2 regions of the Shewanella zhangzhouensis genome follow, and region 1 is predicted to be linked to the other one. Evidence: predicted binding sites of a transcription regulator. Region 1 holds the regulator's gene; the other holds the start of a gene.
The links. Region 1 encodes LexA, which represses DNA repair genes until DNA is damaged. Its sites were predicted from a motif close to TACTGTATNNNNATACAGTA; they were not measured.
Positions count from the first base shown of each region.

Region 2: recA (recombinase RecA) is a predicted target of LexA. The motif match lies at 1,227-1,246, and genes of this name have one in related genera.

Region 1 is NZ_CP080414.1:4,303,711-4,307,276, forward strand. It holds gene plsB (glycerol-3-phosphate 1-O-acyltransferase PlsB) at 1-1,666, opposite strand, end outside; gene lexA (transcriptional repressor LexA) at 1,818-2,441, shown strand; gene K0H63_RS19015 (cell division inhibitor SulA) at 2,438-2,944, shown strand; gene coxB (cytochrome c oxidase subunit II) at 3,333-3,566, shown strand, end outside.
Region 2 is NZ_CP080414.1:1,305,899-1,309,464, forward strand. It holds gene mutS (DNA mismatch repair protein MutS) at 1-1,055, opposite strand, end outside; gene recA (recombinase RecA) at 1,342-2,409, shown strand; gene K0H63_RS05655 (regulatory protein RecX) at 2,421-2,858, shown strand; gene alaS (alanine--tRNA ligase) at 3,074-3,566, shown strand, end outside.

The DNA of each region.
Region 1 (3,566 bases):
GGTACAAATCAATCTGGCGCTCCAGCTGGTTGCGCTCCAGCGCATTTTGCTCCGAGGCCAGCAACACCATACTGGAAAGCGTGACAGAACTGGCGGCTGCGGCATCATTGATGCGGGTCATTACCCGATTGGCGAGCGCATTCACCACAGGGGTCAGCCAGGACGGTTTTTGCTCTGGATCTTCTCCCACTTCTTCACGCCAATTGGGGACTTTTTCGGTCAAAAAGTTCTGCAGGGTGATGGGCTGGCCAAAGTTCACATAGCCACGGCCAAAGTTACCCAGCTTGCGTATGGCCCCAAATACCTGCCATACGGATTCCTTTTCTTTTTTCTTACCCGACAGCTCTTTGTGATAGGTAGCCACTTCCATCACATGGTCATAACCCAGATACACGGGCACTAGGGTCACTGGTCGCTCAATTCCGCGGATAACCGAAGACAATGTCATGGCCAGCATGCCGGTTTTGGGCGCCAGCAGACGGCCGGTTCGGGAGCGGCCACCTTCGGTGAAGTACTCCACCGAGTATCCCTTGGCGAACAGCTGATCCAGATATTCGCGGAATACTGCGGTGTAAAGCTTGTTGCCGTTGAAGCTGCGGCGGATAAAGAAGGCGCCGCCACGGCGGAACATGGGGCCGGCGGGCCAGAAATTCAGGTTAATCCCGGCAGCGATATGGGGCGGCACCATGCCTTCGTAATAAAGGATGTAAGACAGCAGCAAATAATCCATGTGCGACCGGTGGCAAGGCACATACACAATCTCATGGCCGTCATGGTGCAACTGGCGAATCTGTTCGGCGCCCTTGATGCTGATGCCTTTATAGAGCTTGTTCCACAGCCAGGTGAGGAAGCGCTCGGCGATGCGCACCAGACTGTCGGAGTAATCGGCTGCAATCTCATCCAGATATTGAATGGCGGTTTCACGGGCCTTTTCTTCAGAGATTTTTTTGCTGGCGGCTTCTTCGGCAATCGCTTTTTTCAGGTTGTCGGATTTCAGCAGTGCATGAAACATGGCCTGACGATTGGGCAACACAGGCCCTGTCATCACTTTACGCTGACGGCGGAAATGAACCCTCGCCACCCGGGCAAGCTTGTGGGCAATGCGCTTGTCTGTGCCATGTTCATCGGCCATATGACGCAGCGACACAGCACGGGAAAACTGCACGAAGTTATGGCGACCCAGGAATAAAATCATCAAACATTTACGCAGCCAGGTCGGATCTTCCCGCTCAAGCACTGCTGCACGCATAGTGTCATCTTCTTTACCCGGGGTTCGCCCCCAGTAAAGACTTACAGGCACCAGCTGTATATCCAGCTCTTGCTGCTGACGGTGCAAAGCCAGCAGTTGCTGGAAAGTCTGCAAAAAAGGCTCATTGCTGTCACGTTTGCCAAACAGCGGCTTTCTGCCCTCCAGACACACGACCCGTGGGGTCTTGATTCCATCGACTTCCAGCATCTGATATGGGCTGGGTAACCCCAACTTGCCGGTCACCTCATGGAGCGCAGCAATATCGCTCACTGACTCGGTTTTCATGACGTAAACCAAGGGGCGGGAGGGATCGAGATTCAAATCGGCGAAGGGATCCTGAGGTACCACTATGGTGTGTACCAACTGCTTCTGGATCCAACGCAAAGACTTAAACCAAAAAGACTCGTGTGCTGACATGCTGATATTGGGAACCTGGCTTCAATCAATAGCGCAATAGAATATCAGACAGCCGCAGCCATTAGCCAATAATCTGAAAAATGGTTAATACTTGCGCTGATGAAAATACTGTATATACTAACAGTAACTGTATAGAAAAACAGGAATGACCATGAGACCGCTGACGCCTCGCCAGGCCGAGATCCTGGACCTAATCAAACGCAACATCGCCGAAACCGGCATGCCCCCAACACGGGCAGAAATTGCATCCAGACTCGGCTTTAAAAGTGCCAATGCCGCCGAGGAGCATCTTAAAGCGCTTGCCAAAAAAGGCTGCATTGAGATTATGCCCGGCACCTCGCGAGGTATCAGACTGGCGGGTGATGAGCTGGAAGATCAGCCAGACCCGGGGCTGCCCCTGATAGGTCAGGTGGCTGCCGGTGAGCCCATTCTCGCCCAAGAGCATGTGGAGCAGTATTATCAGGTCGATCCTGCCATGTTCCGCCCCCATGCCGATTTTCTGCTGCGCGTTCGCGGCGACAGTATGAAAGACATAGGTATTCTCGACGGAGACCTGCTGGCAGTGCACAAGATGAACCAGGCACGAAACGGCCAGGTTGTCGTTGCCCGGGTGGAAGATGATGTCACGGTAAAACGCTTCGAGAAACAAGGCAATGTGGTGTTCTTGCACGCAGAGAACGAGGCGTTCGCCCCTATCAGAGTGGATCTTGCCAGCCAAAGTCTGACTATCGAAGGCTTGGCCGTGGGCGTTATCCGTAATGGAGACTGGTTATGAACAAGCTGATTGGTAACGCACCCCGTCATCCCGGCTTGTGGACAGATTCCGCCGCCAAAGATGTTTGCCCCGCATCTCAGGTGATCACCCAAAGCACTCAATCCCAGGGGCGCCAAGAGATACAGCAGCTCGCCCCAGAGCTCGCACGCCTCAGTCTTGAGGGCCGATGGATAGTGCTTATCAGCCCACCCAACATCGGACTCAAATCCACTCTGGCACAGGCTGGTGTGCGCATGGACCGTGTGCTGCTGGTGCATGCCAAAGACGAATTTGAAACCCTGTGGGCGATGGAAAAGGCCCTAACCAACGGTACCTCAAGCGCCGTACTGTGCTGGACCAACGAACTGGATCCCAGAGATAAACGCAGATTGGCATTGGTAGCCAAAAATGCCGTGGCATTGGGTGTCATTTTTGAAAATGTAAATGCTCACTCACAGGCCAACGCTTTTACTGTTAGGCCCGAGTTAAGTCACCCCCTTCGCAGTGCCTCTCCGCTGCACTGATCATCTCCTCATCCCTTTGAGCCCCGTTATCGGGGCTTTTTTTCGATAATTTTTTCAGATAATTAGAAAATAAAGTGATCTTGATCAATATTTAAACTGCAAGTAATGTAGTTCAGGTTAACAACGATTTGTTTGTTATATCCGGGCGATTATGTCGTCGCAGTATCTGAGGCTTGCGCCATGGATATTGTGTATTTGACCGATATATTCAGCTGTAGGTGCAAGTGTGGTGAACAAAGCTGTAGTTCATTAAATAAGATACCAACCGCCAACGCACTTTGAAGTCATCGTTGCTTTTTGTGGGAACCGAAGAGTTTGCATAGAGCAGAGACTTACTGTGTGACTCTTCTTTGTAGTTGCTTGATGCAATTGACAGAGGAGATGTCTTGTGAAGCAATGGTTGTATTGTTTCGCGGCGGCTTTTATGGCCCCGCCCATCCTTGCGGCTGATATGCCGCTCAACATGACACAAGGTGTTACTGAGATAAGTGGCAGGGTCTATGGCCTGCACATGACTATCCTGTACATCTGCTGTGCCATAGGTGTAGTGGTTTTTGGCGCCATGATTTACGCCATGATAAACCACCGCAAATCCAAAGGGGCCGTTGCCGCCCAATTTCAC
Region 2 (3,566 bases), 1.5 Mb from region 1:
ATATCGCCAAGGGCTTTAAGCTCTGCGCGAAGGTCCTCGTAAAGGCCTGTCTCCAACAATTCCTGCACTGCCTGCTGGCGACCGCGAATGGTATCGTGACAGCGCAGTGGCTGATGTATCCAGCGCTGCAGCATACGGCTACCCATGGCGGTGACGGTGTTATCCAGCACGCTGGCAAGGGTGTTTTCGCGGGAGCCCGACAGGCTGACAGTGAGCTCCAGATTGCGACGGGTGGCGGCATCCAGAATGATGCTGTCACCCTGATTGAAGCGCACGATGGAATTGATATGGGGTAGGGCGGTGCGCTGGGTATCTTTCACATATTGCATCAGACAGCCTGCGGCCTGCAGCGACAGACGCGCATCGGCAATGCCAAAGCCACGCAGATCGCGGGTACCGAACTGCTCAAGCAGCAACTTGATACAGGTATCGTAGTCAAACTCCCACTCGGGGCGGCGCCGCTTTCCCTTTATATGGTTAATCATCCCCATATCGGCGAAGTCTTCACTATATAACAGCTCTGCCGGACTGGTGCGCTGCAGCTCTGCCTCCAGCGCTTCACGGCTTGGCAATTCTGCAATCACAAAACGGCCGGATGCCACATCCAAAGTGGCAAAACCATAACCCACCTTGCCTTGATAAACCGCCGCCAGCAGGTTGTCCTGCCGTTCCTGCAGCAGGGCTTCATCGGTAAGGGTTCCCGGCGTGACTACACGAACGACTTTTCTCTCTACCGGACCTTTTGAGGTGGCCGGATCGCCAATTTGCTCACAAATGGCAACCGATTGCCCAAGTTGCACCAGCTTGGCGAGATACCCCTCTACCGCATGATAAGGGATCCCCGCCATGGGAATAGGATCCCCGCCACTCTTGCCACGCGCGGTCAGCGAGATGGCCAGCATTTCTGAGGCACGCTTGGCATCGTCATAAAAGAGTTCATAAAAGTCACCCATGCGATAGAACAGCAGCATATCCGGGTGTGCTGCCTTCATGGTCAGGTATTGACGCATCATGGGAGTGTGTTTTTCGAGATCAAGCAGGTCTGTGCTGTTCATTGCCACTCTGTAATTGCGATGGGACTTGTCAGGTCAAAGCCTGTACAGGACCGGGGTAGAGCCTATGGGCGCCCAGTCTACCAAGTTTTTCGACAAAGTGATCCTTTTCAATTCAAGGCGATGAAAGAGCCTATTTCGATGCTGTTGAAAATTATTTCATACAGGGGTTGATACTGTATGATTGTACAGTATACTAGCTTTCAATATGTACAAATACACAGGGCTTTTGCCTGAACCGCATTAACCGTTGCGTCTTCACAGCGCTTGCTGTGTGTGAGAGGGAACAATGAAAATCGATCCAAATAAAGAGAAAGCACTTGCCGCCGTTCTTGGCCAAATTGAAAAACAATTTGGTAAAGGCTCCATCATGAAGCTGGGCGAAGACCGCTCCATGGACGTGGAAACCATCTCCACCGGCTCGCTGTCTCTGGACGTGGCTCTTGGTGCAGGCGGTCTGCCAATGGGCCGTATCGTAGAAATCTATGGTCCTGAATCATCAGGTAAAACGACTCTGACCCTCGAAGTGATTGCTGCGGCTCAGCGTGAAGGCAAAGTGTGCGCCTTTATCGATGCCGAACACGCCCTCGACCCTGTATATGCCCGTAAGCTGGGTGTAGATATTGATAACCTGCTGTGCTCTCAGCCAGACACCGGTGAACAGGCGCTGGAAATCTGTGATGCTCTGACCCGCAGTGGCGCCGTTGACGTAATCATTGTGGACTCGGTAGCGGCGCTGGTTCCCAAGGCCGAAATCGAAGGTGAAATCGGTGACTCTCACGTAGGTCTTGCGGCCCGAATGATGAGCCAGGCCATGCGTAAGCTTGCTGGTAACCTCAAGCAGTCCAATACTTTGCTGATTTTCATCAACCAAATCCGTATGAAAATTGGTGTGATGTTCGGTAACCCTGAAACCACCACAGGTGGTAACGCTCTGAAATTCTACGCATCCGTGCGTTTGGATATCCGCCGCACCGGCGCCATCAAAGAAGGCGACGAAGTGGTGGGTAACGAAACCCGCGTGAAAGTGGTTAAAAACAAGATTGCCGCGCCTTTCCGCCAGGCCGATTTCCAAATCCTCTATGGTCAGGGCATTAACCGTACCGGCGAGTTGGTAGACCTGGGTGTACTGCACAAGCTGATTGAAAAGTCCGGTGCATGGTACAGCTACAAGGGCGACAAGATCGGTCAGGGCCGTGCCAACGCCACCAAGTTCCTGGCTGAAAATACTGAAATTGCAGCCGAAATTGAAAAAACACTGCGTGAAATGCTGCTGTCACACAGCTCATCTTCCGGTAGTGCCGATGAAGTAGAAGGCGATGAAAACATCGACTTCGAAACCGGAGAAGTGTTCTGAGTCAGGAACTGATGAATCACGCGCTGGCATCACTTGCCAGGCGTGATCACAGCCGCAATGAGCTCAAGCTTAAATTGCTCGCCAAGGGACACGATGCCCTTGAGATTGAGCGGGTACTGGATGAGTGTGAAGCCAAAGGTTATCTGAACGACAGTCGCTATGGAGAATCAGTCGTTCGCTCATCGGTACTGAAGGGCCACGGCGCCGCCAGAGCGCGTCAGGCCATGATAGCCAAGGGATTGGATAAAGAGGTTATTCAAAGCAATCTGGAAGGCTGCGAAGTGGATTGGTACGCCCAGGCACGGGCGAAGGCGCTGAAAAAATTTGGCGCAACCAAACCTGCCGATGCCAAAGACAGGGCAAAGCGCATACGCTATCTCGCCGGACAAGGATTCAGTTTTGATGAGATTGCCCACGCTCTGGATTTTGACCCTTACGATATGGAATGAAGACCGCAACTGTTGCGGTCTTTTTATATTTGCCTCTCGCTTCACTCTGGCCATTTTTCACAGTGGCTCTGTCCTTTGTTTGCCTCGGATTTCGCGGCCTGTGCGCTATCTTCTTCGAAAGTCTTGAGGTTATAATGAGCCCCAAATTTTTGTCGGCAGCCCGTGGAAGTGGCTGCGGCTTGTCGTATCAGGCTTATCCAACTCAGGACGTTTTCATGTATCAAACCACAGCCGCGCTTCGCAGTGCTTTTCTCGAGTATTTCAGGCAGCAGGGTCACCAGGTAGTAGACAGCAGCTCTCTGGTTCCCGGTAATGATCCAACACTGCTGTTCACCAACGCCGGTATGAACCAGTTCAAAGACTGTTTCCTCGGTATGGAGAAGCGCAGCTACGTACGGGCCGCGACTGCGCAGCGCTGCGTACGTGCCGGTGGCAAGCATAACGACCTGGACAACGTGGGTTACACCGCCCGTCACCACACCTTCTTCGAAATGCTGGGTAACTTCAGCTTTGGCGATTACTTCAAAGAAGATGCCATCCGCTTTGCCTGGGAATTCCTCACCGGTACCCTGAAACTGCCTAAAGAGAAGCTGTGCGTCACTGTGTATCACACCGACGACGAAGCCTTTGAGATCTGGAACAAGCAAATCGGTGTTCCTGCTGAAAACATCATTCGCATCGGTGATAACAAGGGGGCGCCATTCGCAT